Linked DNA regions of Zobellia alginiliquefaciens. The protein of the gene in region 1 binds, or shares a complex with, the protein of each later gene. Links are inferred from orthologs where the notes say so. Each region holds a gene or a part of one and is shown on either strand. Other genes may lie near its edges.

Region 1 (15,966 bases):
GCTTTATTGATATGTAGTAATTTTCTTGAGTTTGTTACATCAGTTGTATTTTCATTGTCGAAGGGAATAAAAAAAGCCTGAATAGAAATGAACTATTCAGGCACTTACATAAAAGTGTATTTTACTATGAGTTTATGCTAAAGCTGAAATTGCTTTTTGAATGCGTGTTATACTATCTGCTTTGCCGATCATGGCCATGATATCAAATAAATGCGGGCCTTTCATATCACCAACAATCACTAAGCGTAAGGGTGGCATCACTTTACCAAAAGAGAGTTCTTCCTGGCCTATCCAATCTTTTACAATGGTTTCCACGTTTACGGATGAGAAATCAGATATTCCTTCCAACACGGATACCAAACGGTTTAGAATCTCGGGAGTACCTTCTTTCCATTGTTTTTTCACTGCCTTTTCATTGTAAGATGTAGGTGGAACAAAGAAGTAATCGGATAAATCCCAGAAGTCAGCTACAAAAACAGCTCGTTCTTTTATTAAACCAACTACATTTTCAAGATAATCTTCTGGTTTTTCATCAACTGCAATTGATTTCTCATGTAAGATATCTGCATATAGTTTAGCCAATTCGGCATTCGTTTTTGTCTGTAGGTACTGTTGATTATACCATTTGGTTTTATCAGGATCAAAGCGGGCCCCAGATTTGTTAACACGCTGTAGACTGAAGGTTTCTACTAATTCCTCTAGACTAAAAATCTCTTGTTCCGTACCTGGGTTCCAGCCTAAAAGGGCCAAAAAGTTAACAACAGCTTCTGAGAAATAACCTTCTTCTTTGTATCCAATGGATTCGTTCCAGCTTAGAGGAAATACAGGGAATCCCATTTTTTCACCATCACGTTTGCTAAGTTTTCCTTTTCCCACAGGTTTCATTATCAAGGGTAAGTGAGCAAATTCAGGGGCATTCCACCCAAAAGCATCGTATAGTTGCTGGTGAAGTGCTAAAGAAGGCAACCACTCCTCACCACGAATAACATGGGTAATTTCCATTAGGTGGTCATCCACAATGTTGGCAAGGTGATAGGTAGGCATTCCGTCACTTTTGAAAAGAACTTTATCGTCCAGAACATTAGTGTCAATTTCAATGTTACCGCGAACAATATCTTTTAAATGTAATTTTTCATCCGGAGGCGTTAAAAAACGAACCACATAATCTTCCCCTGCGTCCAAGCGTTTTTGAACATCTTCGGGCATTAGGGATAAGGAGTTATCCAGTTTTAACCGGTTGTGCCAGTTGTAAATAAAGGTCTTACCTTTTGCCTCATGGTCTTTTCTATGAAAATCCAACTTTTCTGCGGTATCAAAGGCATAATAGGCTTTCCCGTTGGCTATCAACTCCTCGGCATACTGCTTGTACAGGAGATTACGTTCACTTTGTCTATAAGGTCCAAAATTACCTTTTTGGCCTGGGCCTTCATCAAAAGCAAGGCCACACCATTTGAGTGCGTCAACAATATATTGCTCGGCACCTTCAACGTAGCGGTTTTGATCAGTATCTTCTATTCTCAATATGAAGTCCCCGCCGTGTTTTTTGGCGAATAAATAATTGAATAGGGCAGTGCGAACACCGCCTATGTGCAATGGCCCTGTAGGGCTTGGTGCAAAACGTACGCGTACTCTTTGGCTCATGGCTAAAATTTTATGGCGTAAAGGTATAAAAAGCACCTTATCTCCCCAAAGTAAACCTCTTAAACAGACGCATAAAGGACTTGAATTTGGAGCTAAGGCCTTGGGTGCTTTTTTCTGTATCTTTACAATCTATGAATGGTTACCAGAACATACTGCAAAAGCTGAACGGTTTTGTTAGAAAGTACTATACTAAAATGCTCATTAAGGGTGTAGTATTGTTTGTGGCCTTTGGTGTCCTTTTCCTTTTGGCTGTACTTGGAGTTGAATTCCTACTTTGGCTTAGCTCTACGGGACGTTTGGTCTTGCTGCTATTGTTTGTATGTATTGAGGTGTTATTGCTGTTTAAATACATTCTAATGCCTTTATTCTATCTATTTCGGTTAAAACAAGGGATTAGTAATAGAGAAGCTTCCGTTTTAATTGGTAAACATTTTCCTGAAGTTGGGGACAAGCTGTATAATCTTATTGATTTAGGCGAGGATAAAAACCAATCGGAATTATTGTTGGCTAGTATTGAACAGAGAAGTGAACGAATGCGTTTAGTGCCGTTTGCTAAGGCTGTGGAGTTTAAGGACAACTTAAAATATTTGAAATACCTTGCTATTCCAGCAATGGTAGTGTTTCTCATTGGCGTATCAGGTAATCTCAAACCCTTTTTTGGTTCCGGAAATAGGGTGGTTAATTATCGTATGGCTTACGAACCACCAGCACCTTTTTCTTTTCACTTAATGACCAAAGATTTAGACGTGTTGGATGCTAAAGAATATAATTTAGAAGTAATTACTAAGGGAAGTGTAAAGCCCGAAACTGTTTTTATAGTTGTTGATGGAAAACAATCAATTCTTCAGGAAGATAACGGTCGGTACCATTATAAGTTTACACCTCCTTTAAATTCGGTAAATTTTTATTTTTTGGCTAATGGAGTGCAATCTAAACCTTATCGACTTAATGTACTCAAAACGCCTGTAATGGATGGTTTTGAGATGGAATTGGACTATCCCAACTATACCGGTAAACCGACCGAAACCTTGAAAAGTACGGGTAATGCTATATTTCCAGAGGGTACAAAGGTTAGTTGGAAAATTACGGGTTCAAATACCAGTACTGTCCAATTAATTACTGAAGATACCATTCAGGATTTTTCTAAAAGTAATGTTGATTTTAATCTAGAAAAGAGAGTGTATAGCAATTTAGATTATGAGGTGGCTACTTCTAATGACAATGTATCTCATTATGAGAAATTAAGTTATAAGTTAACTGTTATTAGGGATGCGTATCCATCCATTAAAGTGAAGCAGGTGTTAGACTCACTCAATCCTAATGTAGCCTATTACGCAGGTGAGGCAACGGATGATTATAAACTAAACAGTATAAAATTGATATGTTATGCCGATGATAATCCGGAAAACAAGCAAACCATACTATTGAACAATCCTAATTCTAATTTTGATCAATTTTATTACACATTTCCTTCTGGGCTGGAAATAGATTCTGATACGAATTATAGTTTTTACTTTGAAGCGGTGGATAACGATGCTATTCATAAAGGAAAGTCCATAAAATCCCAAGTGTTTTCATTGTCTTTGTTGGACGAAGATGAGCTTAGGAATAAAGAATTGGAATCACAACAATCATTGATCAATAACCTTGATAAATCCTTAGATAAGTTTAAGGAGCAGAAGGAGAGTCTTAAGGACATTAATAGGGAACAAAAAGAGAAGACCCAGTTTAATTTTACTGACCAAAATCAGGTTAAGGATTTTCTAAGAAAGCAACAACAGCAGGAAAGTCAGATGGAAAAGTTCAGTAAACAACTGAAAGAGAACCTGAGTAAGATGGATAAAGATGATGAGTTAAACCAGTTGTTGCAGGAACGTTTGGAACGTCAGGAAATACAGGCTAAGAAGAATGAAAAGTTGCTGCAAGAACTTAATAAAATAGCTGATAAGATTGATAAATCTGAATTAACAAAGAGGTTAGAAGACCTAGGAAAGAAACAGCAGAACAGCGAACGTAACCTGGAGCAGTTGCTAGAATTGACCAAACGGTATTATGTTACTGAAAAGGTTAATCAACTGGCTCGTGATTTGGAAAAATTGGCTGAAAAGCAGGAAAAGGCTGCTGATAATTTTGGAGTAAAGGATAAAGAGAAGGAGCAGAAGGAATTGAATACATCCTTTGATAACATAGCGAAGGAGTTAGATGAGTTGCATAACGACAATTTAAATCTTAAGAAACCGCTTGATTTGAGCCGTGATCACCAGAAAGAGTTAGATGTTAAAGAGGATCAGAAAGAGGCTTTAGAAGAGATTAAAAAAGAAGAACCTAGCTTTTCAGAGCCAGAAAGTAGTAAGGGGTCAGCGGAAAAGGCAACTAAGAAACAAAAATCTGCAGCTCAGAAAATGAAGCAAATGAGCGAAGCGCTTAGAAAATCGTCCTCAGGTGGCGGCGGAGATTCCATTTCTGAGGATGCTGAAATGTTAAGACAAATATTGGATAACCTGATTACCTTCTCTTTTAAACAAGAAAAGTTGTACGATAGTCTAGAAGATGTTGATGCGGATAGTCCGCAGTTTTCTAACGCTATACACCAACAACAAGAGCTTCGTGATTTGTTTGAACATGTAGATGATAGCCTTTTTGCTTTATCGTTAAGGCGTGCGGAGTTATCTGAGTTCGTAAACGAACAGATTACAGAAGTGTATTATAATGTGGATAAGACTTTGGAGAGCGTTGCGGAAAATCAAATATACCAAGGTGTATCGTATCAAAAATATGTGCTTAATGCTTCCAATAGTTTAGCTGATTTTCTTGCTAAAATATTGGATAATATGGAACAGAGCATGATGTCTGGTAAAGGAGAGGGTAAAGGAGAAGGTTTTCAATTGCCAGATATTATTCAGGGGCAACAGGAATTAAAAGAGAAAATGGAAGGAATGGGCAAACCCGGAGAAGGAAAGCCTAGTAAAGGTGAAGGGGATAAAGGAGAGGGCTCTAAGGGTGATAAGGGAGAATCTAAAAAGGGGGAAGGGCAAAAACCCGGTGAAGGAGAATCTAATCAAGGAGACCAGCAACAGGGAAAAAATGGCAAGGGCGGTAGTGGAAAAGAGCAAGGGGGTGATTCTGGTGATGGCTCAGGACAACTGTCGGAATCAGAACTTGAGGAGATTTATGAAATTTACAAAGAGCAGCAGATGTTGCGTCAGCAATTGGAACAGCAATTAGAGGACATGATGAATGCTGGGGATAAAAAACTTGCAGAGAAGCTGATTAAGCAGATGGAGGATTTTGAGAATGATCTTTTAGAAAATGGTTTTACTCAGCGCAGTATGTCCAAGATTAATAACATTCAGTATGAAATGTTGAAGTTAGAAAATGCAGCGTTAAAACAAGGTAAAAAACCTGAAAGAGAGAGTAATACCAATACCAATCAGTTTGATAATCCTATTACTACTAAACCCTCATTATTAGAGAATTATCGTAATGAAGTTGAGATTTTAAACAGACAAAGCTTACCTTTGCGCCAAAATTTTCAAAATATGGTTAAAGAATATTTTAAAACGGATGATTGAGTTTCATTATAAGACGGACTTTATTCTGGAGAATGAGGGCAAGTATGTAGATTGGTTAGGTTCTGTTATTAGTTCTGAAGGGGGAGAGTTGAATCAAATTGACTATGTATTTTGTTCCGATGAAGAGGTTCTTGATATGAACGAAAAATATCTTAATCACGATACGTATACTGATATTTTGACGTTTGATTATACAGAAGGAAAAGTCATTGGAGGGGATATTTTTATCTCTGTTGATAGGGTGATGGAAAACGCTAAGGAATTCAACATTTCATTTGAAGAGGAAATGCTTAGGGTTATGGCGCATGGCATATTACATCTCTTTGGTTTTAAGGATAAGTCCGATGCAGAGGTAACCCTAATGCGTGGTAAGGAAAACGAAAAAATTAAAATGTTCCACGTGGAACAATAAGGACATACCAGACCCGTATTTTAAGGTTAGGGTGGTGTATGTAAAGTAAATAATCACATTTTATAAGGATAAGAGATGTTTGCAGAGGAGTATGATGTTGTAGTAGTAGGAGGAGGACATGCAGGGGCAGAGGCCGCTGCGGCAGCGGGTAATATGGGTTCCAAGACCCTTTTGGTAACCATGAATTTGCAGACTATCGGTCAGATGTCTTGTAATCCTGCCATGGGAGGAATTGCCAAAGGACAAATTGTACGTGAGATTGATGCGCTCGGAGGATTAAGTGGAATTATCACAGATAAGTCCGCTATTCAGTTTAAAATGTTGAATAAGTCCAAAGGACCTGCCATGTGGAGTCCACGTACTCAAAATGACCGTATGCGGTTTGCGGAGGAATGGCGTCTGGCGTTGGAGAACATACCTAATGTTGATTTTTATCAGGAAATGGTTAGTGGATTACTAATTGAGAATGGTAAAGCAGTAGGGGTAAAGAGTTCTTTAGGGATTGATATTAGATCTAAATCCGTTGTTCTAACGAACGGTACATTTTTAAATGGACTTATCCATATAGGCGAAAAACAGTTTGGTGGAGGAAGAGCAGGGGAAAAAGCAGCTACTGGAATTACCGAACAATTGCTGCAGTTGGGGTTTGAAAGTGGACGTATGAAGACTGGAACACCACCACGTGTTGATGGTCGTTCTTTGGATTATTCGGTTATGATTCCTCAGCCAGGGGATGTGATTCCGGAGAAATTCTCGTATTTGCAGACGCCGGTTCTTACTACCCAACGTGATTGTTTTATGACCCATACAAGTGAGTTGGTTCATGATGTGTTGCGTGATGGTTTTGATAGATCACCTATGTTCAATGGTCGAATTAAAAGTGTGGGGCCTCGTTATTGTCCATCTATTGAGGACAAGATTAACCGTTTCGCAGATAAGAATAGTCATCAAATTTTTGTTGAACCTGAGGGTTGGGATACGGTAGAAGTATATGTAAATGGTTTCTCAACTTCCCTTCCGGAGGATGTTCAATTTAAGGCATTACGCTCGGTTGTAGGGTTTGAAAATGTGAAGTTCTTCAGACCTGGTTACGCTATAGAATATGATTATTTTCCACCCACACAATTGAAACATACTTTGGAAACTAAGCTTGTGGAGAACCTGTATTTTGCTGGACAGATTAATGGAACTACCGGGTATGAGGAAGCAGCTTCCCAAGGTCTAATGGCTGGTATGAATGCCCATTTAAAAATTAAAGAAAAAGAGGAATTTATTCTCCAAAGAGACGAAGCATATATTGGTGTTTTGATTGATGATTTAATTACAAAGGGTACGGAAGAGCCTTATCGTATGTTTACTTCTAGGGCAGAATACAGAACTTTATTGCGACAGGATAATGCAGATTTGCGTTTAACTCCACGGAGTTTTCAGATTGGTTTAGCTAAAAAAGAACGCCTTATCCGCATGGAGGAGAAGGAGAAAAAATCTGATTCATTCGTAAATTTCTTTAAAGAAACCAGTGTTAAACCAGAGGATATTAATCCTATTTTGGAGAGTGTAAATTCCGCTTTGGTGAAACAATCCGATAAGATGTTCAAGGTGTTTTCAAGACCTAAAGTAACCATGGATCACATGCTACAATTGGAAACAGTTTCCGGTTTTGTGGAAGAGAATAAGCTGGACCGAGAGGTACTAGAACAGACCGAAATTCAGGTAAAGTATTCGGGATATATTGCTAAGGAAAAGAATAATGCTGATAAATTATTACGCTTGGAAAACGTAAAAATTCCGGCAAATTTTGACTATTCAAAACTTAAGTCTTTGTCCTACGAGGCAAGGGAAAAACTGAATTCTATACAGCCAGTTACTATAGCACAGGCAGCTAGAGTTAGTGGTGTAAATCCATCTGATATTAGTGTGCTTCTAGTGTATCTAGGAAGGTAGAATTTAAGAACGTTCCACGTGGAACATATGTCGTTTCCACACTGCTATTCTAGATAAGAATAGTGCGGATACGACTAAAGGAACCTTACTACAGCGAACGCTATAGCTTATATAACGTGCATTTTTAAAATATACATAAGAATAGTACTTAAGGGTTTCCCAGCCAGTTCTATAGTAGAAGGGTTCGAAATCCTTTTTTTATTTCTGTTTATATAGAACGAGTAGGGAGGTGTAAAATTGTTTTGGACTTGATTTTTTGTTGATGTATTTTTTCAATCAAAAACGTCTTTTAGATGAAGCGATATCTGTTTGTTTTGTGTCTTGTCGTTACAGTTCAATCTTGCATTTCGGTACGGATTGCGGCAAGCATAAAAGAGTATAAAATTTTTAAAAAGAAGAAGTTCAAAAAGAGTCTTTCCAGAATAAAGATGTTCATTTTTGAATGCCCCAAATAATCGAAGCATTTTACAATTATGTGTATGATGATTTCCCATTTGAGATTAATGGAAAAATTATTTTTTTCGTGTTTTATGAGACCTCAATTCCTGCCAAAGTTTTGAAACTAGCTCCTGCTATTTTTAACGATACTTTGAATACAGCTTTAGCCAATGAAGAAGATGTTAATTTTGTTGGGGGAGATGATATGACCAGAACCAATAATTGACATTTAGCTATTGAAATAAATCGCGATTATGAAAAAGACTGTGTTCATGAAAATTCGTTTTCTAGAGAGCCAGTTTTAAATTATCTTCGAACTCTCAAAAAAGAATACCTCACCACGCACAACTACAATGAAACCGTTTTTAAAAACTAAAGACTTCTCAATTACCGGCGAAGACTTTGAATTACTTTTAGATGAAGAACTTCAAATGTTGGTAACACAACCCCAACCAAAAGATCTTCAAAAATACTATGAAAGTGATGTCTATATTTCGCATACCGATTCGTCTAAATCTGTTATAGATAAAATGTATCAGGCGGTCAAAAAAATCAGTCTTTCTCAAAAAGTCTTTTTGATAAACCGATACGCAAAGCAAAATAAAACGCTCCTGGATATTGGTGCAGGTACCGGGGATTTTTTGTTGGAAGCAAAAAAATGGAAGTGGTCCGTTAAGGGAGTAGAACCCAACCAGGATGCTCGGATTCGTTCTCGCGAAAAGAGAATGGAATTGTTAGCCGGTTTAGATGATTTGCCTAATACCAAATTTCAGGTAATTACACTTTGGCATGTTCTAGAGCATCTTCCAGATTTAGATTCGCAAATAGAAACAATAAAGAAAAACTTAGAGAAAGATGGAACGCTTGTTATTGCTGTTCCGAATTTTAAATCTTACGACGCCCAACACTATAAAGAATTTTGGGCAGCTTATGATGTGCCCAGACATCTTTGGCATTTTTCAAAAGAAGCCATACATAAGATATTTGCAAAACACGGAATGGAATTGGTGAAAACCAAACCAATGTGGTTTGATGCTTTTTACGTCTCTATACTTTCGGAGAAATATAAGACGGGCAAACAAAATTTAATGAAATCATTTCTAATCGGTTTTTGGTCTAATCTTAAAGCTATATTCACGGGTCAACCTTCCTCTATAATCTATGTTTTAAAAAAGCAGCAATAATACTCGTTATTTACGTTAAAACTTATTTTAAGCCGTTTTAAGGCTGTTTGGCTACCATTGCCCAGTGATTGTATGATTTTAAAAATATAATTCCTCTATGGATTTTGTAAAGTGCTGTTTTTGATAAATTTCACTTATACTTTATCGAATGAAGTATAAAGACTGTTGATGGGCTGTTTTAGGAGCTAATAATGATATCGAATTAAATTTTTTATGAATAGGAGCTTCTTCATCGACATTTAAAAATTAGATGACAACAATTAAAAAAGCTTTTCTATTTTTGCGCAACTTGTAAATTAATTTCTTTAGAATTTAATGAAGTCTAATTTTAGAAGTAATTAGTTAAGAGTAAAAAGTAGACTAATAATAAACTGAATTATGAAAAACGTAGTAGTGGTATTTTTGATGTTGGTAATGGTTTCTTGTCAACAAGAAAAAATTGGATTTGTAGACAATGTAAAGTTGATGGAAGAATACCAAGAAAAAGTTGATGTTGAAGCGGCATTCAAAGTTAAAGCTGATGCGCTGACCAAAAAGAGAGATAGTATTTCTCAGGCATTTCAAATGGAGGCTCAGGCGTTTCAAGCTAAAGCTCAAAAATTATCCCAGCAAAAAGCGCAGGAAGAGTATGGTGCAATGCAACAAAGAGGGCAAATGATAGGGCAGCAATTGCAGCAGGAAGATCAACAACTTCAAATGGAAGGCCAAACCGAAATGGATAGTATTATCAGTAAGGTGAAGAAAGAAGTGAAGGCTTACGGAAAAGCAAATGGCTATAGCTACATTCTTGGAGGTGGTGATGGTGGTAGCGTGCTGTACGGTGCAGAAGCTAATGATCTTACTTCGGAAATCGTAAAACTTTTGAACGATAAGTACAAGAAGTAAACCTACATAAAAAAATTATTGAAACGCCCGTAGATTCTATCTACGGGCGTTTTTTTATCTCTGAAGGATGTAGACCAGAAATATGGCAGGCATGAAATATACGGCAATGGTCTTGGCTCCTTCATAATCCTTGGCCATACGTTGACCGAACATAAGCATCAGTAACGACACGCATGATAGAATACTGCCATAAAGCGCAATGCTGCTTTCTCCTATGATTAAAATTTGATAAAGCCCAACGGCGCATAAAACACCCGAAGCCATCTCTATCCACACTAGGGTGCCCAAGAGAAAAGGGACAAGCTTTTCTAACGGGGTGCCCGTAAAATGTTCTTTGAGCCAAGAGAGATTTCCTTTCCAATCAAAAATTTTGTCTATACTACTTTGAATGAAGACAATTATTAGAAAAATCAAGATTAAAATTTCGGTGGCGGAGTTTAGAAAAGAATCCATAGACTATGGTTTTGGGGTTGGTTGCTATTAAGTTAGCAAAAAAAAACCGTAGTATAGTACAGCCTATGCTGCTTTTCGATGTAAGAGACGCGTTAACTTTATAGAAAGGTCTGTAAGAATAATCTTGGAGTTCCCATTTCGTTCAACGTGGTAAATAGCATCTTCAAGTTCTTTTACAATAGTTAGAATATTGTTTTCATGAACAAAAGGAGCAAACTTGTCCAAACTAAAACCATCTGCATGGATACGCATAAAAGAGAGATCTTTGGCATTAAAATTAATGAGCATGGCCTGCCTCATTACCGCTATGCAGTAGTGTAAGAACTTCTTTTGTGTTTCACGACCGGTCTTAGCTACTTCTTCGCTCCACATAATAAGATCTTGGATGGCGCTTTTATTTCCTTTGGCTTTAAAAGCGCTCCGTACCCATTGCACGAACCATTTTTCAAAGATTAAATCTTCTGAGTCTTCATTCATCAAATCTAATGCCTTGTTGAAGTTTCCGTTAGCTTCATGGGCTATGCGCAAGGCTTCTTCTCTTAACGCTCCTTTTTCAACTAGGGCATTGGCCATAGCTTCTTCGGCTAGGGGAGGGAAATGTAAGACTTGACACCGAGAACGTATGGTCTGTATAATTTGTTCCTCGTCTTCGGTAATAAGAATAAAGACGGTTTTATTAGGAGGCTCCTCAATTAGTTTTAAAAGCTTGTTGGCTGCCGCGGTATTCATTTTCTCGGCCATCCAAATCACCATCACCTTATATCCTCCTTCGTAGGATTTTAAGACTAATTTCTTAACAACATCCTGGGCTTCATCAACCCCGATCTGACCTTGTTTTTTTTCAATTCCTATTAAACGGTACCAATCAAAAAGATTTCCGTAAGGTTGTTCTTTTACAAATTTTCGCCATTCTTCCATATAGTGGTTACTGACAGCGTGGCTTTTTACCTTATCCGAATTGGAAACGGGAAAAGCAAAATGCATATCAGGATGGGAAAGTGCACCAAATTTAAGATTGCAGCTCTGGTTGTGTCCGTTGTTCTCTCCGCCACTGTTGGCACAAATAATATATTGCGCATAGGCAATGGCCATGGGCAAGGTTCCGGATCCTTCCGGACCCACAAATAATTGGGCGTGAGGAATTCTACCTGCATCGGCACTAGTGGCCAAATGGTTCTTGATGTGTGATAGTCCTAAAATCTCGTTGAACAACATGGGCCAAAGATAACTTTTTTAATACATACGATTCAACTGTGCCAACTTCTTAAATATGGTTAATATCTAGAGTCTATTGGTTTTGTACTACCAGTCTAACATCCTTTTTATTACATTTGCGACTCTCTAAAACCGAATAACATGAAAACTGTAAACGACTTTAATTTTGAAAATAAGAAGGCTCTCATTCGCGTTGATTTCAACGTTCCATTGGATGAGGAATTTAATGTTGCCGATGCTACCCGTATAGAAGCGGCGAAGCCAACAATCATAAAAGTACTGGAAGATGGTGGTAGTGCCATTTTAATGAGCCACTTGGGAAGACCAAAGGGACAAAAAGTTGCCGATTTGTCTTTACAGCATATTGCGAATAAAGTTTCGGATGTTATTGGTGTTACGGTAAAATTTGTTGCGGATTGTGTGGGTGATGTTGCGGAGAAAGCGGCTGCTGAACTTAAACCAGGTGAAATACTATTATTGGAAAACTTAAGGTTCCACGCTGAAGAAGAAAAAGGAGACGAAGGTTTTGCTGAGCAACTTTCTAAATTAGGAGATATATACATCAATGATGCTTTTGGTACTGCACACAGAGCACATGCCTCAACCACTATTGTAGCAAAGTTCTTTACGGATAAAAAATGTTTTGGATTCTTGTTGGCTAAAGAAATTGAAGCAATTGATAAAGTAATGCAAACCGGCGAAAAGCCAGTTTTGGCAATTTTAGGAGGAGCAAAAGTCTCTTCAAAAATTACCATTATTGAAAACATTTTGGACAAAGTAGACCACCTGATAGTTGGCGGTGGTATGACGTATACGTTCATAAAAGCACAGGGTGGGCAAGTAGGTGATTCCATCTGTGAAGATGATAAGATGGATTTGGCCATGGATATTTTAAAACAAGCCAAAGAGAAGAATGTACAAGTTCATATTCCTGTTGATGTATTGGCTGCAGATGATTTTGCAAACGATGCGAATACGCAAATTGTAGACGTAACCAAAATACCTGACGGATGGCAAGGATTGGACGCTGGTCCAAAAACTTTGGAGAATTTTAAGGAGGTAATCTTAAAGTCAAAAACCATCCTTTGGAACGGTCCTATCGGTGTTTTTGAAATGGAGAGCTTCGCAAAAGGAACTATCGCTTTAGGTAATTATATTGATGAGGCTACGCAAGGCGGTGCTTTTTCACTTGTAGGAGGTGGTGATTCCGTTGCTGCTGTTAAACAGTTCGGTTTTGATGATAAGGTTAGTTATGTTTCTACTGGAGGTGGCGCTATGTTGGAAAGCCTAGAGGGTAAAACCCTACCTGGTATCGCTGCAATAATCGGTCAATAAAGGCGTTATCGATAAACGGGGCGAAACGCTTAATTTTGTAAAAATTTTATTTTTTCGGAAAAAAGTACGATTTTAGTAGGGTTACAGTTCGCTGTAACCCTATGTTAATCATAGCTGTACGTACCGCTATATATGCACTTTAAATGATAAAAAGTAAAAAACGTTTTCTTTCGATTTTTTCAGGTCTTATTTTGGCGTTGCCCGTAGTGGCACAAGAACAGGAGAAAGATTCGGTTGTGGTTTCTGACGAGCTAACGGAAGAGGTTGTAGTGGATACACTGGCCATGGATATGAAAGGCCTAGAGCAGATGGAGGAGATGGCTAAGGATAGTGTGGTTTTAAATGATAGCCCACTAACCTTATCAAAAGACAGTCTTATATTAAGACTAAGACTTCAAGATTTGCCTGAAGCTGCCAAGTATGACAGCCTTTGGATGAAGGAACTTTACGCAAATGCATCCCTTTCCGATGAAATGTTCCGTGAGGTGGAAACGTTAGATTATGATAAAACCTATCCTACTTCTCTTCCTACGGATACGCTGAAGGCTCGTTTGGATAGACTAAACCAAAAAACACCTTTCAATATTGCTTACAACCCTTCTTTAGAGAACGTCATTAAATCGTTTCTTTTCAGAAAAAGAGATTTAATGGAGCGTATGTTGACCGTAAGCCAATTTTATTTTCCTCTATTTGAGCAAGAGCTGGACAACTACAATATTCCTTTGGAGATGAAATATCTTTCTATTGTAGAATCGGCATTGAACCCAAGAGCCCGTTCACGTGTTGGAGCAACAGGTCTTTGGCAGTTTATGTACGGTACCGGTAAGCAATATAAATTAGATGTGTCCAGTTATGTAGATGATCGTAGTGATCCAATAAAATCTACTGCGGCAGCCTGTCAATTTCTTTCTAAACTTTATGATATTTATGGGGATTGGGATTTGGCCCTTGCAGCCTACAATTCTGGACCCGGTAATGTAAACAAGGCTATTAGAAGGTCTGGTGGCCAAAAGAATTATTGGCAACTACGGCGTTACCTACCTAGGGAAACAGCCGGTTATGTTCCTGCATTTTTGGCAACTATGTACCTTTTTGAATATGCGGATGAGCATGGTTTACGAGGAGAAAAGATAGAAAGGGCCTATTTTGAAACGGACACTCTACACGTAAAAAGTTTCATCACTTTTGATCAAATTTCTGAACTGACCGGAGTTAGCAAAGAGGAATTAAAGGTTTTAAATCCTTCTTATAAATTAGACGTTATTCCCTTTATAGAAGGGAAGAATCATACGTTGCGTTTGCCAAAATATGCAGTAGGAAGCTTTGTGCATAATGAGGAAGCTATCTATGCCCATATCAAAAAAGAATTGGAAAGCAAAGAAAGCCCGTTGGCACAAATGGCAAAGGAAGCGGAAGATAATCGTATTCGTTATAAAGTTCGTAGTGGAGATTTTTTGGGTAAAATAGCCGAGCGTTACGGGGTTGGCGTAAGTCAATTAAAACAATGGAACGGCTTGCGCAGTAATAATCTTAGAATAGGACAACGACTAACTATTTTTCCTAGAAAAATGCCAAGCGCTGCAGTGGTTTCTACAAAAACATCTAGCTCTGCTAAAAGTTTTCCACCCGGCACAAAGACCCATACAGTGCGCAGTGGTGACTCACTTTGGACCATTTCAAAAAAATATCCAGGAATTTCTGTTGAAAATTTACGACAATGGAACGGTATTAGCGGTAAGAATCTAAAACCGGGCACAAAATTGAAATTGTGCGAATGTTCATCGTAAACCTATACCAAAATGAAACAAGCTGGAACACTATTTTTACTCTTTTCCTTAGCATTTTTATCCTGTAAAGACAGTAAGAACCAAAACTACCTCCCTACTTCCGTTGGAGCAATAAACTCTATGGTCGTTGTAATTGATAACGAGCTATGGAAAGGCAGTGTGGGCGATAGTATTAGAAGTCATTTTGCTGCTCCTGTTGTGGGCATGCCTATGGATGAGCCTTTATTTACTATAGATCAGATCGCTCCTAAGTTTTTTACGGGTTCTATAAGGAATACACGCTCTATTCTTTATGTGGCGGAAGATTCGTTAAACTTGGCTCACATAAAGAAGGATATGTACGCTTCTCCACAACGCGTTGGGGTAATTAAGGGCACCACTAAGACTGAGGTCATTGAAAATATTAATGCTAAAGCCAATGATATTATCACTTCTTTTAAGAACATGGAAATTGAAGCTGCACAAAAACGTTTTGACCGCTCATTGAATAAAGAAACCGAGTTGCAGGACAAGTTTGGTATTCAATTGAAAATACCATCCATTTACAAGGTGGGTAAGCAGGAAGATAATTTTGTGTGGATTGACCGTGAAATACAGAAGGGCACCGCTAATATAATCGTGTATGAGATGCCTGCCAATAGCTTTGATAATGATTCTACTTTGGTGAAAGATATTGTGGCAATGCGCGATTCTGTTGGAGCCAAATACATTCCTGGGCCGGATGTTACAGGAAAAATAACCCACATGCGTACGGAACCGGCATTTGCTCCTTATATCTACCCTGTAGAAATAGCAGGATTAAAAGGTGTAGAGGTAAGAGGACTTTGGGATATTAAGAATTATCCTATGGCCGGACCTTTTTTGACCTATATTCTAAACGATAAGGCTAACAATAGAAAATTGGTTCTAGAAGGCTTTGTTTTTGCTCCCGCTACTCAAAAGAGAAATGACCTTTTTGAATTAGAAGCAATACTAAAGACATTACAATTAGGAAAGACTGCAAAATAGTTACTAGTACGGAATGTATTATAACGAAAACGCCCATCTTCTCAGATGGGCGTTTTTTTATTTACACTGTTTTAGTTTAAGCAAATGCAAAG
Region 2 (16,045 bases), 2.2 Mb from region 1 along the record:
ATTCATACAAGCATTTTCCCGAGGGCACTATACACATTGTTGGGGTGGACTCAGAACCCACACCAGAGAACCAGCATGTGGCAGTATTGGTAAACGGCCATTATTTCATAAGCGCCAACAATGGAGTTATTGGTCTTATTACCAGTGAAATAAAACCTGAAAAGGTAGTGGAATTAAATATTCCCAATCCTAGTCACGGTTCTTTTCCCGTATTGGACGTGTTCGTTCAGGTTGCCTGCCATATAGCTCGGGGCGGCACTTTAGAGGTGGTAGGAAGATCATTTGACCAGCTTAAAGATTTAAGGGAGTTCTCACCTACCGTTACTGATAATGGAAGTAAAATAATTGGCAGCGTTGTTTACATTGATAATTATGGAAACGTGGTAACCAATATTAGTAAGAACTTTTTTGAAGCCTACCGTAAGGGGAGGGATTTTGAGATTACCGCGCGGACTACCAAGTTCACCAAGATTCATAATAAGTACAGCGACATCATCAACTTTGACCTTGAGAAAAGTCAGCGTAAAGGTGCTGGAGACCGGTTAGCACTCTTTAATAGCGCCAATTACATTCAGCTTGCTATTTATAAAAGCGACCTGAATACAGTTGGCGGAGCCTCTACCCTTCTTGGTCTTGATTTTAGAGACACCATTACCATTACTTTCTCATAACAGATTGAAAAACGACTTGGATTGTATTTAACAAATGTTCGTTTAATTTATAATTGTTTATAAATTTGGGATTATACTTTTAAGTATGTTTTAAAAATAACCATAAACCGAATGTATTTTGCTCCTTATGAACTGGGGCGTTCAAAATCTAAAGCCGTATATGCTTGCCATTTTTAAACGTGAAATACAATCGTTCTTTACATCGCCCATAGGGTATTTGGTCATCGGGCTTTTTCTTGTACTGAACGGATTGTTCCTTTGGGTATTCAAAGGCCCTTTTAATATTTTTGATTACGGCTTTGCCGATCTAAGCAACTTTTTTCTCCTAGCGCCTTGGGTATTTCTTTTTCTGATACCCGCTATAACCATGAAAAGTTTCTCTGAAGAAAAAAAATTAGGGACTTTAGAGCTGCTTTTTATTAAACCCATTTCAATTTGGGAAACGGTTCTTGGAAAATTCTTCGGAACTTTCGCTTTAGGACTTATAGCTCTTGTACCCACGCTTCTCTACGTTTATAGCATTTCGCAATTGGGTACCACAAACGGCAACTTAGATACCGGACTGGTTCTAGGCTCTTATTTTGGTACCTTATTTTTAATGAGTTGTTATACGGCAATAGGTTTATTGGCTTCAACCTTATCAGAAAATCAGATTGTCGCTTTTATAGTAGGAATAATTTTATGCTTCCTTTTTTATTATGGATTTGAAGGTCTTGCCACTCTTTTTGAAGGAGAAACATTAGTGTTCATTGAAAAATTAGGGATGAAACACCATTTTGAAAGTATAGCAAGAGGCGTTTTAGATACACGAGATTTAGTATATTTTATCACTTTAACCATTTTCTTTCTTTTTCTAACCGTTATACAACTTAAAAACACGAACCGGTGATGAAGAAAAATCTAATTCCAATAGTTTCGGCTTTAGCGATTCTAATCGTATTGAATTTTATTTCCGGTTGGGTGTATACGCGCTTTGACCTTACGGAAGACCACAGGTACACCTTATCCGAAGAAGCCCTACAAACTGTTGAATCTTTTGACCAACCTGTTATTGTTGATGTGATTTTAGATGGAAACCTTCCTCCTGAATTCATAAAACTACAGACCGAGACGCGCCAGCTACTGGAGGAATTTGCATCAAAGAACAGTAATATAAAATTCAGTTTTATAAATCCGTTGGAGGACGCCTCACAAATTGATGGCACCATAACAGATTTGCAAGCATTAGGACTGACTCCCGCTCAAATTACAGTTGAAGAAAATGGAAAGACTTCACAAGAAATTGTTTTCCCATGGGCCATGGTCAACTACAACAATAAGACCGTTAAGATTCCCCTGTTAAAAAACAAACTGGGCGCTACCACCGAAGAACGAGTCAACAATTCCGTTCAACATTTAGAATATGCTTTTACGCATGCTTTTGCTAAAATAAGCATAACTGAAAAAAAACAGATTGCAGTACTAAAAGGTAATGGTGAGTTAGATGACATTCACTTGGCGGATTTCTTGACCTCCATAAAAGACTACTATAATATTGGTGCTATTACTTTAGATTCGGTAGCTACCAATCCTCAAAACACACTAGACCAGCTTAAAAACTACGATTTGGCGCTAATAGCCAAACCCACAGAGCCGTTCACGGATGCCGAGAAATATGTGTTGGACCAATATATAGTGAGCGGAGGAAAATCTATGTGGCTCATTGACCAGGTAGATATGGAATTGGATAGCCTTTTTAACGAAAATGGAGCGGCCATGGCATTGCCAAGGGATTTAAACCTGAATGATTTCTTTTTTAAATATGGCGTTCGAGTGAATCCCAATTTGGTAAACGACATGTATTTTACCCAAATTGTCCTAGCTTCGGGGGAAGGTAACGCTTCCGAATACAATCCCGTGCCATGGTATTACAATCCTATGGTTTTTTCAAAAAATGACCATCCGATCAACAATAACCTAGAAGCTATTCGCTTTCAATTTGCCAATTCTATAGACACTTTAGCCAATACCTATACAAAAACGGTACTTCTATCAAGCTCACCCTTATCTAAATTGGACGGCACACCAAAACAAATTAGCCTAGACCTTATTAACACACCTCCCAAAAAAGAGCTGTACAACAAAGGAAATAATCCGCTGGCCGTTCTGGTATCGGGAAAATTCACCTCGGCCTTCGCAAATAGAATCAAACCAATTTCTTTAAAAGGGGCTTTGGACAAAGGTGAAAAGAACCAAATTTTGGTGGTTTCCGATGGCGATATTATCCGGAATCAAATACGGAACAACCGGCCGTTAGAATTAGGCTATGATAAATGGACAAACAACTATTACGGCAATAAAGAATTTTTAATAAATGCGTTGAATTTCCTTTTAGACGAAAAAGGACTTATAAACATTAGAAATAAAAAAGTTGCGGTACCCTTTCTGGATGACCAAAAGATGACAGACCAAAAAACTAAATGGCAACTAATAAATATTGGCCTTCCCGTGGGGTTGACACTTCTTTTTGGAGCAATTTTCAGCTATTTTAGAAGGCGTAAATACGGGGCCTAGATGTTAATAAGTTTGTTTCGGTAAAAAATGCATTTCAAATATCTTTGTTTCATTCAGGTTTTTCGAAGCTTGTATCAATATCGAGACATATTAGACACTATATACCACAAATTGAAATAACGATTCTCCTATGAAATTCATAGTATCCAGCACCTATCTCTTAAAGCAGTTACAAGTTTTAGGCGGTGTTATCAATAACAGTAACACCTTACCTATTCTAGACAATTTTTTATTCGATCTAGATAACAACAAATTAACGGTCTCCGCTTCTGATCTTGAAACTACAATGAGCTCGGTATTAGATGTTGATTCGGACAACCAAGGAACCATTGCCGTTCCCGCTCGTTTGTTGTTGGAGACGCTAAAGACTTTTCCTGAACAACCGCTAACTTTTGTTGTAGAAGACAATAACACCGTAGAAATAAGCTCTAATCACGGTAAATACGCATTGGCATACGCTGATGGTGCTGAATTCCCAAAAGCAGTTGAACTGGCCAACCCTAGCTCCACTACCCTTCTTGGCGATATTTTAGCAACTGCTATTGACAAAACCATATTTGCTGCAGGTAACGATGACCTTAGACCGGTAATGAGCGGCGTTTTCTTTCAGTTCTCTACGGAGAATTTAACTTTTGTCGCTACAGATGCCCACAAATTGGTAAAATACCAAAGAACGGATGTTACGGCTTCACAGGTTGCGGAATTCATTATGCCTAAAAAACCCTTGACGCTGTTAAAAGGAATTTTGGCCGGTAGCGAATCGGATGTTATAATTGAATATAATGATAGTAATGCCAAATTCAGCTTTGAGAATACAGAGCTTATTTGTCGTCTAATCGATGGAAAATATCCTAATTACGAAGCCGTAATTCCTAAAGAAAACCCTAATGTACTTTCTATCGCCAGAAATCAATTTTTGAGTTCTGTAAAAAGGGTGGCTATTTTCTCCAATAAAACTACCCACCAGATACGACTTAAAATTGCTGGCGCAGAACTGAATATTTCTGCCGAGGATATTGATTACAGTAACAAAGCGGAAGAACGCTTAACTTGTTCTTATCAGGGAGACGATATGCAAATAGGTTTTAACTCTCGTTTCTTAACAGAAATGCTGAACAACCTTACTTCTGATGATGTATCATTAGAAATGAGCTTACCGAACAGAGCAGGTATCCTAACGCCTATTGACGGTCTTGATGAAGGAGAAAACGTAACTATGCTAGTAATGCCGGTGATGCTGAACAGCTAGGAAGTTATTTTAAAATACAAAAGCCCCAAGAAATACTTCTTGGGGCTTTTTGTTTATATATGTTTTTTATATTTTAAGATATAAAAGGAATAGTCATAAAGGTATTGGGTTTTTCGCCATTACTTGCTCTTACTGCATTTACTATAGGGATTATAAACGCTACGATACCTATAAAAATTAAACTTAAAATACCTAGGCCCAAAAGTAATATAGCAGGAACACTAATAATAGTCCCGAGTAATACAGTTAACTGAAAGTTTATAATAGACTTGCCATGCTCGTCCATACCAACAACACTGTCTTTAGAGGTAAGCCACAACAACAAAGGAACTACGAGGCCGCCAAAACCTGTTATGTACGTTAAGAATTGTGATAAATGGGCAATGACCAACAGTTGATTATTCTGTTCTAATGTTTTGTTTTGATTAATGATTTCCATTTTTTGATTGTTTTAGAGGTTCTGTATATACGACGAACAAAAAGAGGAAATGTTACATTACAAAACAAAAAATCCCGTAAGAATCGGTTCTTACGGGATTGAAAAATATATTTTTTTACTTGTTTACAACTTTCTTTCTAGCTTAATCAGTTTTTCCTGATTTTTGTTCATGCTAACTTTTATTTTATTCAGTTTCTTTTCAATTTTAGCAACATCATTTGGAGAAAGTTTGCCCTTAATTTTATCAACCTCCATTTTGTCACTTATTTTAGCAACCTTCTTTTCATCTTTTTCCAATCCCTTTTTTATAGAATTGATTTGACTTGTAAGCTTTTCGTATTTCTTTTGAGCTTTTTCTGATTTCTTCTGTGCTTTTTTTGCCGCTTTCGCTTCTTTTTCAGCTGCTTTTGCCTCCTTTTCGGCCGCTTCTATCTGTCTTCTGATTTCCTTGGCCTCACGCTCCGCCTGCTCAACCTGGGATATGGAATCCATTTTAACCCCGCCGTCTTCCTGTGCAAATGAGAAAGTTGAAACTCCAACTAGAAACACCAAAAATGTCAATACTCGCATGTTCATAATAATATAGTTTTAATAGTTAATGGAGGGCGAAGGTAATTATTTTCCTTAATTCATAAACATTAGCGTCATTTATTTTTGATGTCTTAAATTGACATTTGCTTCTACTTGTTTTTCCCTATTTTTGCAAAAACTTTTTAATGGTCCCAAACGATAATATAATAGCATTGGCAACCCCTTCGGGCGCTGGTGCAATTGCCGTCATTCGTATTTCAGGAGAAACTGCAATAGACATTGCCGCTACTTTTTTCAAATCTGCCTATGGTAAAGATTTAAGAAAAAAGAAGAGCCATACTATTAGTTTAGGTCACATTACAGAAGATAATAAGATTCTGGACGAAGTTTTAGTTTCCATTTTTAAAGGTCCAAATTCGTACACCGGAGAAAATGTAGTTGAGATATCCTGCCATGGCTCCCCTTATATACAGCAGCAGATAATTCAATTATTCCTTAGGAATGGCTGCAGGACCGCAGATGCCGGGGAATTTACACTAAGAGCCTTCTTAAATGGCAAAATGGACTTAAGTCAGGCCGAAGCTGTTGCCGACCTTATTGCCAGTGATAATGCCGCTAGTCATCAAATTGCCATGCAGCAGATGCGTGGTGGGTTCAGTAATGAGATCAAGAGCCTACGAACAGAACTTCTAAATTTTGCTTCGCTCATAGAACTTGAACTCGATTTTTCCGAAGAAGATGTAGAGTTTGCGGACCGTACTCAATTTAAAGAGCTATTGGCACGTATTCAGAAAGTTTTAAAAGGTCTGATCGATTCTTTTGCGGTAGGAAATGTAATTAAAAACGGAATTCCTGTTGCCATTGTAGGCGAACCCAACGTAGGTAAATCTACCCTCCTCAATGCTTTTTTAAACGAAGAACGTGCACTGGTCTCCGACATTGCCGGAACTACCCGAGATACTATTGAAGATGAAATAGCCATTGGTGGTATAGGGTTTCGTTTTATTGACACCGCAGGAATTCGTGAGACCGAAGATGTTGTGGAAGGCATGGGGATAAAACGTACATTCGAAAAAATTGAACAAGCTCAAGTAGTATTGCTTCTAGTTGATGGCTCGAAAATTCTCGCCGATGAACAAAAGCTGAAAAATATTGTTTTTGATTACGAGAAAATTAAGAATCAGAATCCTCAGAAACCTTTGGTACTTCTGGTCAATAAGGCCGATACCCTATCAGACACCGATAAAAATACCATTTCCGAGCATTTACAAAATGTAAATTACCTCTCCGCAAAAACAGGCGAAGGCGTAGAAGAATTACAGGATAGTCTTTTGGAGTTTGTAAACACTGGAGCCCTTCGTAATAACGAAACTATAGTCACCAATACACGGCACTACAATTCCTTGCTAAAAGCGCTGGAAGAAATAGAAAAAGTGCAATTTGGCATGGAAGAAGACCTCTCTAGCGACCTGATGGCCATAGACGTTCGTGAAGCGCTATACCACTTAGGGGAAATCACAGGGCAAGTGACGAATGACGAGTTGTTGGGGAATATATTTGCTAACTTTTGTATCGGGAAGTAACTATAGTTTCATTTATCTCTATTCCATCAACTTTATGAAAAATAAAAATGGAATATCACTAAAAAAAGATTGGCTGATTTTTTCTGTAATTCCCAACTTCTTAGCTATAGCTGAAGATCTTTTATGGCCCTGACCCGGAATTTCCGATGTGTTCCTGAGCTGTTATAGTGATACGAGGCATTGCCATCACTGAATTTTACAAGACGCGCTTGATGCTTGTCAAAAGGTGTAGCGCTCCAATACAACTCGGCTACGAATTTACCTTCGTTGTCCGCACCCTGTCCGATAGTTTTATATAGGAGACGCAATTCATCTATCTCAGGCAACCGCCAGCCTTCACCTAATTGTTCGTGAATACTCATCGCATCTTTCCATGCCATGGGACCTTTATCCTCCATATAAGCAATTTTACCAGTTTTGTTCAATGGGTCAAAGGCAAAAATGATACCGCCATTATATGTATCTCCAATACCTAGTTTTAGGATAGCCGCTGCCTGATTCTCCGGCTTCTTTTCTGTAATTACTTCAGCAGTGAAATCAGAATCGGAATTTAAATCAAGTTCAGAATCGACTGGCACTTCCTCAATTTCCGATAGTGTAATCGGCTGTTTTTCAGAATCTCCTTGAATTACGTAAATCAATATGCCAAAAATAACTAGTGCTACCGTTAAGAGGCCAGCACGAACGCTTCCTATCTTACTTGCATATATATAATTCTTGGCTTCCCTAAAAAATTGACTGAATCCTGTAGCTGATTTGACTTTATATTTTTGTAAAGTGGTTCGAGTTTTATTTGTGACGCTGTTTAACACCTCAACTATTCTCCCCTTTTCAACCTTCTTTCCTGCTACTTTGGATTTTGCTGCTTTTAAAAAGTGTTTAATCCCTTCTGCGCTTTGCTCTTGATATTCTCGCAAAGCCAACCCAGTTCTTTTTAGGACTTTTTTCAGTTCCTGAACTAATTCGCTAGGTTTTTTCTCCTCTACAGGAACCTGAATTTTCGTTTCTTTATCTACCTGCCTTTCTTCTTGAACCAAACTTTTGGCCTCAGCAACTACTTTTTTACCAAATAGATAATTAATTCTTGTAAAGTTCTTTTTCGTAATTGTTTTGAGGACTGCGACCCGTTCATATAGTTTCTTGTCCCATTGCGCCTCTCGTAAGTTTTTCAAAAGTACAGTCCATCTTCCCTCCTTTAAGACTATTTGGGTCTTTGGTTCTTCTTTGACCGACCTTTCTTCTTGAATAACTTCAGAAGCTTCGACCTCCCTTTTTCTGTCAAATTGGTAGTTATGTCTTGCTAGATTAGTTTTTCTAGTTACGGTTTGATCTACCGGAACTGTTTCATTTGATATCTTTTCCCGTTGCGTCTCTCTCTGAGGAATTGCAATTTTTGCGCTACTTTTCTCCTCTACTACTATTTGGATTATAGGTTCTTCTTTGGCACGCTTACTTTCCGGAACTATAGTTCGAGCCTCTATCGTGTTCTTATTACTGAATCGATAATTATATTTTGCAAGGCCGTTTTTTCTATTCGGTATTCTTTGGGTCGTAACTGTCTCCCCTAATACTTTTTCCCATGCCGCGTCTCTTAGCGGTTGTGTTACTTGTTCGTGCCTTTTCTCACCTATTGCTATACGAGCTTTTATAAATTCTCTTTCTCGGCTTTCGTCTTGAACTACTACTCTTCTCGCCTGGACCTCTTTTTCAATTCGTATTTGGTTTTCCGCTTTCTGTCTTTGCCTTTTCTCTCTTCTAATTAATTCTTTAGCTTCGGCCTCTTCTCTAAGTTTTTTATTTTTTTCCTCTCTCCTTTTTAATTCAGCTTCTTCTTTCTGTTTTTTCTCGATATCGGCTTTAGTATCAACCTCGCTTTCTCCGAAAAAATTCATTACAATTTGCTCTTCCTTCTTTTTATTCAGCTCCTTCTTCTCTCCCTTGTTTTCGGATTCCTCCAAAGCAATTTTTTTAGAATATGATGCAAGTAAACCGCGAACATAAAAGCCCACTTGCATACAAACTTTATCCGTTGGGTTCCAACCGCCTACTAGTTTTTCATCTCTACGGAAGACTTGTAGTTCCTTAAAGTTAAAATTGTAATCGTCAGAGGTGAATTCAATGTCCCATGGACAACTTTCCAAAAGTATAGGTATAACAGTGGCCCCACCCTCTTTATAGCGGTCTATAACATTTTTAAATTCATCATACTTGATAAATTCCGAATTCATAAAAGCATTGCTGAGTAAAAATAGAAATACATCTGCACGCTCCAATTGTGAAGAATATTGTGGATTTAACGGCTGTTCTCCATCAATGGCATCATCACTCCAAATAGCTATATTGAAGTCCTTTGCCAAAGGTTGCAAATGAGGCAATAGATACTGCAGCACATCTTTATCTTGGCTGGAATAAATCGCAAAAATGTTGTTCGTTGAACTCATTTAAAAAAACACAACTGTAAGTGAAATCCTATTAAATATAAAAGTCAAAAACTACTTAAAGTAAATAATTTGACAAACTGTATTTTCCGCTGAAACATAGTGAATTATATTCTAAAAAGCAGTACTAAGTATTAAATATTTTTCAATTTGAAAAAGTATCAAAATTTCAACATAAATACGAATGTTATGAGGGTTTTGGTTGATAGAAGTTGTTGATTTTTCAATACATCGATTTTCTAACCGTTGTCAACCCTCCTCATATTAAATAGGAAGCCTGTAATCAATTGCAAATACATGAGTCATTTTAAAAGCCTTTTGACTACAGACGATAAAGAAATCAAGAAGAGCCTGCAAAAAAAGTCAAGGAAAAATGAGAAGAAGGTACCTGAAAAATTTATAGGTATTATCGTCTCGAATACAAACCGAGAACCCATAAAAGATGACGTTTTTATTTGCTTGGACGACAGACCTAGCATTTTAAAAGCTAGTGAAATAGACGGACGCATACTTCAAAAAATGAAAACGTTCATAGACATATTTATAAATGGAATGGTGGGCTAATAGTATCACCTAATGAAAAAAGCAGCTTTTCAGCTGCTTCTTACTATTTATTAAATTTTGTCCTTTACTTCCCAACGTAAGTTAATGCGGTCAAGAAAGTTTTGTTTTTACCTCCATTTGCGGATATGAAAAAACTATCATTCCGGCAGCCTTCGTTGTCTTGTAAAATGGAGTTAATTTAACCTCCAAAACAAGTTCCCGCCGTTGAATTTGTTTAATAAAAGAAACTAGACAAGATTTAAAAACTAGTCATATTGTACAAAATATGTGATACTGGTTATACTCTAAAATTATAACCATACCTCTTCTAGCTTTCAATTAATTACAAATAAAATTCAAACTAAAAACTTCTGATTCAAGAATTAAATACACTTAAACTTTAAACTTAGTGTAGATGTTTTACCCATGTATGGTTTCATCCTTTCCGTAGTTCTTTATCACTTCTGCTTCGAACGCTACCAGCTCTTTCCAACGTTTATCTACATCAACATCTTGGCCATATTTACGAGCAAAACCAATAAAAGTAGTGTAATGGCCTGCTTCGCTAATCATTAAATCACGATAAAATTTTGAAAGTTCCGGGTCTTTTATTTCTTCCGAAAGTAGCTTAAAACGTTCACAGCTCCTGGCTTCGATCATAGCCGAAAACAAAAGTCTATCTACCATAGACTGAAGTCTACTTCCTCCTTTGTTCATGAACTTATACAACTCGTTAACATAGCTGTCCTTGCGCTCCCTACCTAACGTATACCCGCGCTTTTTAATAATATCGTGGACCATTTGAAAATGAACTAATTCTTCTTGCGCCAATAAAAGCAAGTCTGTGACTAAATCCGGATATTCAGAATTGAGCGTAATTATAGTAATGGCGTTAGTAGCCGCTTTTTGTTCACACCATGCATGATCCGTTAGTATTTCCTCTAGGTTTTTTTCAACTATATTAACCCAACGTGGATCAGTAGCTAATTTTAAATGAAGCATGGGCTATTATTTTGTTATAAACTACCTTGGGAAAATCCCACTAGGCATAAAAAGGAATACACTTTGATTTCAAGGCAAGCCTAGGCGGATTTAATCTCGATTATCCAGTAAAAATAGGCATTCAAATGAGATAAATCGCCAGTTAACCAAATGAAATCTTTCTAATACCTCATATTTGGCACTCCAATACGATATAAAAAAAGAATCTTATCTGTTTTATAAGTACAACACAAAAAAAGCAGCTTTACAGCTGCTTTTCTAACTCAAATTCTAAAAATTCCTTTTTTATTCGCCCACATACGTAAATGTAGTCAAGAAAGTTTCGCTGTCACCACCATCTGCGGAAACCGAAGAAACTGTTGCAGACGTTGGGTAATCGCCATCATAAGTATAGGACATGTTAATTGTATACTCTATTTCTCCTTCCTCATTTTTGTACACCACTTGAGAAGGATTGTTGTTAGGGAACAATGCTTTTGCTTTCAAGATTTCTTGTGGTTGTGGCGCTACGGCAAAATTCAGTTGCACTTTGTCCATTACATCAATCATACCGGCAGCCTCAGTTGTCTTGTAAAATGGGTTTGGTTTATTATCATAAGAGATTTCTGCCGTAAAATACACCATTTCTTCTTCGCCTGTCATATAATCATAATTGTACTCAACAAACTTTATTACTGAAGGGTTTCCGTTATCATCATATTCTTCAACATGGCCTGTTTCAAAAGCATCATAAGGAGAATCATATAGCTCCTCTACATTTCCATTATCACCCTGACCGGTCACATCACTTAAATTGCCATTCTCATAAACGAAATTTGTAGTTTCAGTACCATCAAAAATAGAGGTCAATCGAAGATCGGCATTATATGAAAATAATATCTTAGTATCCTCATCTGAATCTTCAGCAGAGGTTACATCTATAGAACTTATAAGTTTGGTTTCTATATTCCCATTTACATCTTCAAATTCATCTGATGTAGATTTGTCACAGCTAAAATTCACAACTGCTAGGGACGACATTAAGAGTAGGCTGTTAATTCGTTTCATAGGTAAGCTTGGATTTGATTTATTTGTTTTGTCTATACGTAACAGTTCCTGTTCAAAAATATTGCTCTCCATATTTTACAGTATTCCGTACTATTTTAGCTGAAGTCAATCACTATCGAATCTTTCTAAATTTATATTTATTATTTTAAGTATAATCGTTTACAATTAGCGATTATTTTGTAGGAATTTTCGCTTATGAAAAAGCTCCATATTTATTACAGTTAAAAACTAAACTGTATAATTATAGAGAAGACTTAGTTAGCAACGGTTATTTTCCGTTGTTACAAATCAATCCATTTTTGGTGTGGTTAACAAAAACCAAAATAATGCCCAAAGTAGTCCGAGTGAATTTATAATTAAAAGAATGATTTTTTGACTGTATTTCTGTCTAAAAGTCATTCCTGATGTTATCAGTAAAAGATTTATCGACACTGAAATTGGTACAATTAGAAGTCCATAACCCATTGGCCCTCCACTTACTTTCCACCAAAACACTTAAACCTCACTTAAGCCAAGGTTTAAAGCAGATCGCAATCTGTTAAAAATCAAAGCTATAAGAACCATCACATCAATTTATGCGTACATTTTTAAACCCCGAAATCTATTTCTTATGAACAAAGTGAAAATCTACCTGTTAATTTTTAGCATTGGTTTCAGCATTCTAAGCTGTACTAGCGACAACTTAAATTTAACCCCTAGTGACGATTCCGAAGAACAGGAATCTGTAACTCCCGAAGAAGAGAACACTGAGGAAGAAGAGGATGTCACCGAAGAAAACCCCACCGGTGAAAACGAAAATTCAGTTGCTGTTGCCACGGAGCTAACGGCCAATGACCTAGAACCGCACCCTATGCAAGACATTGCTAGACCGGGTTATTTGGAAACCATTGTAGATCCCTCTTTCGGAACGGTAATACGAAGGATTTCGGACGCCGGTGACGGAAATATAATCAAACCCATGTACAGTACGGTACAAGCTTGGAATGCAGACGAAACCCGAATGATACTATATGACCAAAGCAATGGTGTACACCAATTGCTAGATGGTAAAACGTATGAATTCATTAGAAACCTGGATGATGTTCTACCAGATGATATTGAGCAATTGTTTTGGGATTTTAATAAGCCGGATATACTTTATTACTTAGATAAAACAACGGATGATTATATTAAATACACTGTTTCTTCCGGCAACAAAGAAGTGTTGGTCAACCTTAGGGACATTACAGGTTGTACAGGCGGAATCAGCATGGGTAATGATGTACAAATGCCTTCTTGGGATAACGATGTCATAGGTTTTAGATGCGAAAACAGTACCGCCTACGCTTATCGTTTTTCGACTCAAAAACTGACCGCCTTTTCTATCAACGACGTTAACTATACGGCGGCAATGCCTGCTCCAAGTGGCCTACTTTTTTATCATAACATATCTTCCTATGATGATAACGGAAACCTTGTCTCAAACCTCAATAAGCAAAAACCGGAACATTCCAGTTTAGGCAAAATGGCAAATGGGACAGACACTGATTTTTCAGTGACTTTTAACGCCGGTCCATATGGCGGATGTCTTGGTAACATCATTGCTTATGATCTAAATACCGGTGATTGTTTACCCGTAATTTCTGAAGATTTAGGATATGATTATCCTAAAAGCGGAACTCATATTTCTGCCGTAGCTCATAAAAATCCGGGATGGATTGCCGCCTCTATGATTGGTTTTGAACAAGACGGGCAAAAACTTCTTGACCAAGAATTGGTTATTGCTAGAATTGAACCTGGAAATGTAGAAGTATATAGAATTGGACACCACAGAGCTGATGAAGATGAATTTGATTATTGGGGCGAACCTCATGCTGTAATCAGTCCATCGGGAACACGCGTGCTTTTTGGTTCGGATTGGAGTGGTAGCGATGATGGCAAATCAGTTGAATCCTATGTGGTTGAATTACCTTCTTATCAACCGTAACTTTCCTGTTTCTATCAGCCTAAAATTTAAATAACTTAAAACGGACGCTTTACATACGCGTCCGTTTGAGTTTCTATAGACTCCATTTATACAGAAATACCGGTAAAGTGAACAGGATAATAGCCCTTTTGTACAAAACCGCATTGTTTACATTCATTACTTTTTAATTTAGTTAGGATTATAAGTCTGTGCTCTTTTCTATCAATTACAGAACTGTAACCCCATTGGCTTATCATCTGCCTCCCCCTTTTATTATTAAGAACCAAAAGAAAGGCGCTATGAAAGCAAAACTTCCACTACCTTGGATTACTGTATTATTCTTCCTAACGATATATTTTTTACATAAGGATGCCAACTCTTACCAAATAAACGGGTATCAAAAAGCGTCGTTCAGTTTTACTAAGTGTACTCCGGCAAAATTTATGTTGAACGGAGTTGATACCACCAAACAGATTTCGCCATTGTTCAATAACTTGGGAAATCTTCATTTTCCGATAGCTACAAAAAATGAGCGCGCTCAGCAATTCTTTGACCAGGGCATAAAGCTGTCCTACGCCTTTAACCATGCAGAAGCTCATAGGTCTTTTTTGGAAGCCGCCAGATTGGATTCCAAATCGGCCATGGCGTACTGGGGGCAAGCGTATGCCCTTGGCCCAAATATTAACGACCCCTTACCGGACGAACAACGAAAAACCAAAATTAACGAAGCATTGGTCATGGCCAATAACATGGCACCAACCGCAAATAAAAAAGAACAAGCTTTAATAAAAGCACTGAACGCCAGATACAGTACAGACCTTGACATGGACCCGGACCTTCTGGACCTTGCCTATTTTAAGGAAATGGAAAAAGTGGTCGTACAGTATCCGAACGATGCCAATATTCTAATTCTCTTTGCACAGTCGGCCATGAATACGACAAGGTGGAACTATTGGGACAAGAACGGAAACCCAGGCCCGAATATCAAAGCAGCAAAAACGGCCTTGGAAAAGGCTATGGAACTTGAGCCCGAAAACCCTGGCGGACACCATTACTATATACACATGGTAGAATTACCGCATCCGGATATGGGCGTAAAAAGTGCGGACAAATTGGCTTCCCTCATGCCCGGTGCAGGCCATATTGTTCATATGCCTTCCCATATCTATATTAGAGTGGGAAGATATTTAGATGCCGTAAAAACAAATCAAACCGCTATTGCCGCAGATGAAGATTATATTGCTCAATGCTTTTCGCAGGGGCTTTACCCTTTAGCGTATTACCCCCATAACATTCACTTTTTGTGGTCTTCCGCAAGTCTTTTGGGTGCTAGTGAAATTGCTATAGATGCAGCAAAAAAAACAGCCGAAAAGGTTCCCGTGGGTGAACTAAAGGAGCTACCTTTTCTACAGGATTTTGCCGCTACGCCCCTATTGGCCTATACCCGATTTGGAAAATGGAACCAAATTTTGACCATCCCCGCCCCGGATTCGGAAATTAAGCATCTCAATCTTATTCGCCATTACGCCAGGGGCATTGCCTTTATAAGAAAAGGTAACCTGAAAAAAGCCCAAGAGGAACTAGAGGCGTTAGAATCCATCAGAAAAGACCCTGAACTGGAAACCCTTGTTGCAACGGCAAATAATGCGTCTATCCGTTCAGCCCATATAGCTTACGAAGTGGTGGCGGGGGAATTGGAAGCCTCAAAAGGTAATCACGATCAAGCCATTATGCATTTGGAAAAAGCAGTAGAACTAGAAGACGGTCTTACTTATACGGAGCCTGCTGCTTGGCATATTCCTACTCGACAAAATTTAGGCGCAGTGCTTTTAAAAGCTGAGCAATATGATAAAGCCGAAACGATATTTAAAGAAGATTTAGATGTCCTTAGACAGAACGGATGGTCTTTAATGGGACTTTACCACGCTTTACAATTTCAAAACAAATCAGAAGAGGCAAAGGCTATCAAAGCCGAATTTGATAAAGCTTGGGAGCACGCCGATATAAAAATTGAAACTTCAGTTTTATAAGTCCACATCCGAAA

Evidence for each region.
Region 2: the proteins of mnmG (region 1) and mnmE are in contact, whole or in part, in a solved structure (PDB 9HIP), measured with the Escherichia coli proteins. The link is inferred for Zobellia alginiliquefaciens from one-to-one orthologs.

What each region holds. Positions count from the first base shown.
Region 1 is NZ_CP119758.1:1,909,944-1,925,909, reverse strand. Bases 5,239-8,134 are described here. They hold mnmG (tRNA uridine-5-carboxymethylaminomethyl(34) synthesis enzyme MnmG), read left to right. Parts: upstream 5,239-5,700; coding sequence 5,701-7,569; downstream 7,570-8,134. Other genes in these bases: P0077_RS08185 (hypothetical protein), read left to right, coding at 8,012-8,134; ybeY (rRNA maturation RNase YbeY), read left to right, coding at 5,239-5,625. Also shown: gltX (glutamate--tRNA ligase), read right to left, coding at 133-1,641; P0077_RS08200 (DUF4175 family protein), read left to right, coding at 1,773-5,213; more of ybeY, read left to right, coding at 5,206-5,238; more of P0077_RS08185, read left to right, coding at 8,135-8,233; P0077_RS08180 (class I SAM-dependent methyltransferase), read left to right, coding at 8,361-9,191; P0077_RS08175 (OmpH/Skp family outer membrane protein), read left to right, coding at 9,570-10,076; P0077_RS08170 (DoxX family protein), read right to left, coding at 10,131-10,529; holB (DNA polymerase III subunit delta'), read right to left, coding at 10,593-11,744; P0077_RS08160 (phosphoglycerate kinase), read left to right, coding at 11,886-13,079; P0077_RS08155 (LysM peptidoglycan-binding domain-containing protein), read left to right, coding at 13,223-14,866; P0077_RS08150 (DUF4837 family protein), read left to right, coding at 14,879-15,874; P0077_RS20930 (DUF6747 family protein), read right to left, coding at 15,951-15,966. UniProt on the Escherichia coli protein: NAD-binding protein involved in the addition of a carboxymethylaminomethyl (cmnm) group at the wobble position (U34) of certain tRNAs, forming tRNA-cmnm(5)s(2)U34.
Region 2 is NZ_CP119758.1:4,071,303-4,087,347, reverse strand. What follows is about bases 4,853-7,827. They hold mnmE (tRNA uridine-5-carboxymethylaminomethyl(34) synthesis GTPase MnmE), read left to right. Parts: upstream 4,853-5,628; coding sequence 5,629-7,026; downstream 7,027-7,827. Other genes in these bases: P0077_RS16655 (TIR domain-containing protein), read right to left, coding at 7,131-7,827; P0077_RS16665 (hypothetical protein), read right to left, coding at 5,036-5,488; P0077_RS16670 (DUF4870 domain-containing protein), read right to left, coding at 4,853-4,912. In the rest of the region: P0077_RS16690 (SAM hydrolase/SAM-dependent halogenase family protein), read left to right, coding at 1-671; gliding motility-associated ABC transporter permease subunit GldF, read left to right, coding at 832-1,560; gliding motility-associated ABC transporter substrate-binding protein GldG, read left to right, coding at 1,560-3,224; dnaN (DNA polymerase III subunit beta), read left to right, coding at 3,355-4,473; more of P0077_RS16670, read right to left, coding at 4,547-4,852; more of P0077_RS16655, read right to left, coding at 7,828-9,467; P0077_RS16650 (hypothetical protein), read left to right, coding at 9,762-10,028; P0077_RS16645 (MiaE family protein), read right to left, coding at 10,428-11,009; P0077_RS16640 (hypothetical protein), read right to left, coding at 11,295-12,056; P0077_RS16635 (hypothetical protein), read left to right, coding at 12,667-14,022; P0077_RS16630 (tetratricopeptide repeat protein), read left to right, coding at 14,301-16,031; P0077_RS16625 (SCO family protein), read left to right, coding at 16,012-16,045. UniProt on the Escherichia coli protein: Exhibits a very high intrinsic GTPase hydrolysis rate. Involved in the addition of a carboxymethylaminomethyl (cmnm) group at the wobble position (U34) of certain tRNAs, forming tRNA-cmnm(5)s(2)U34.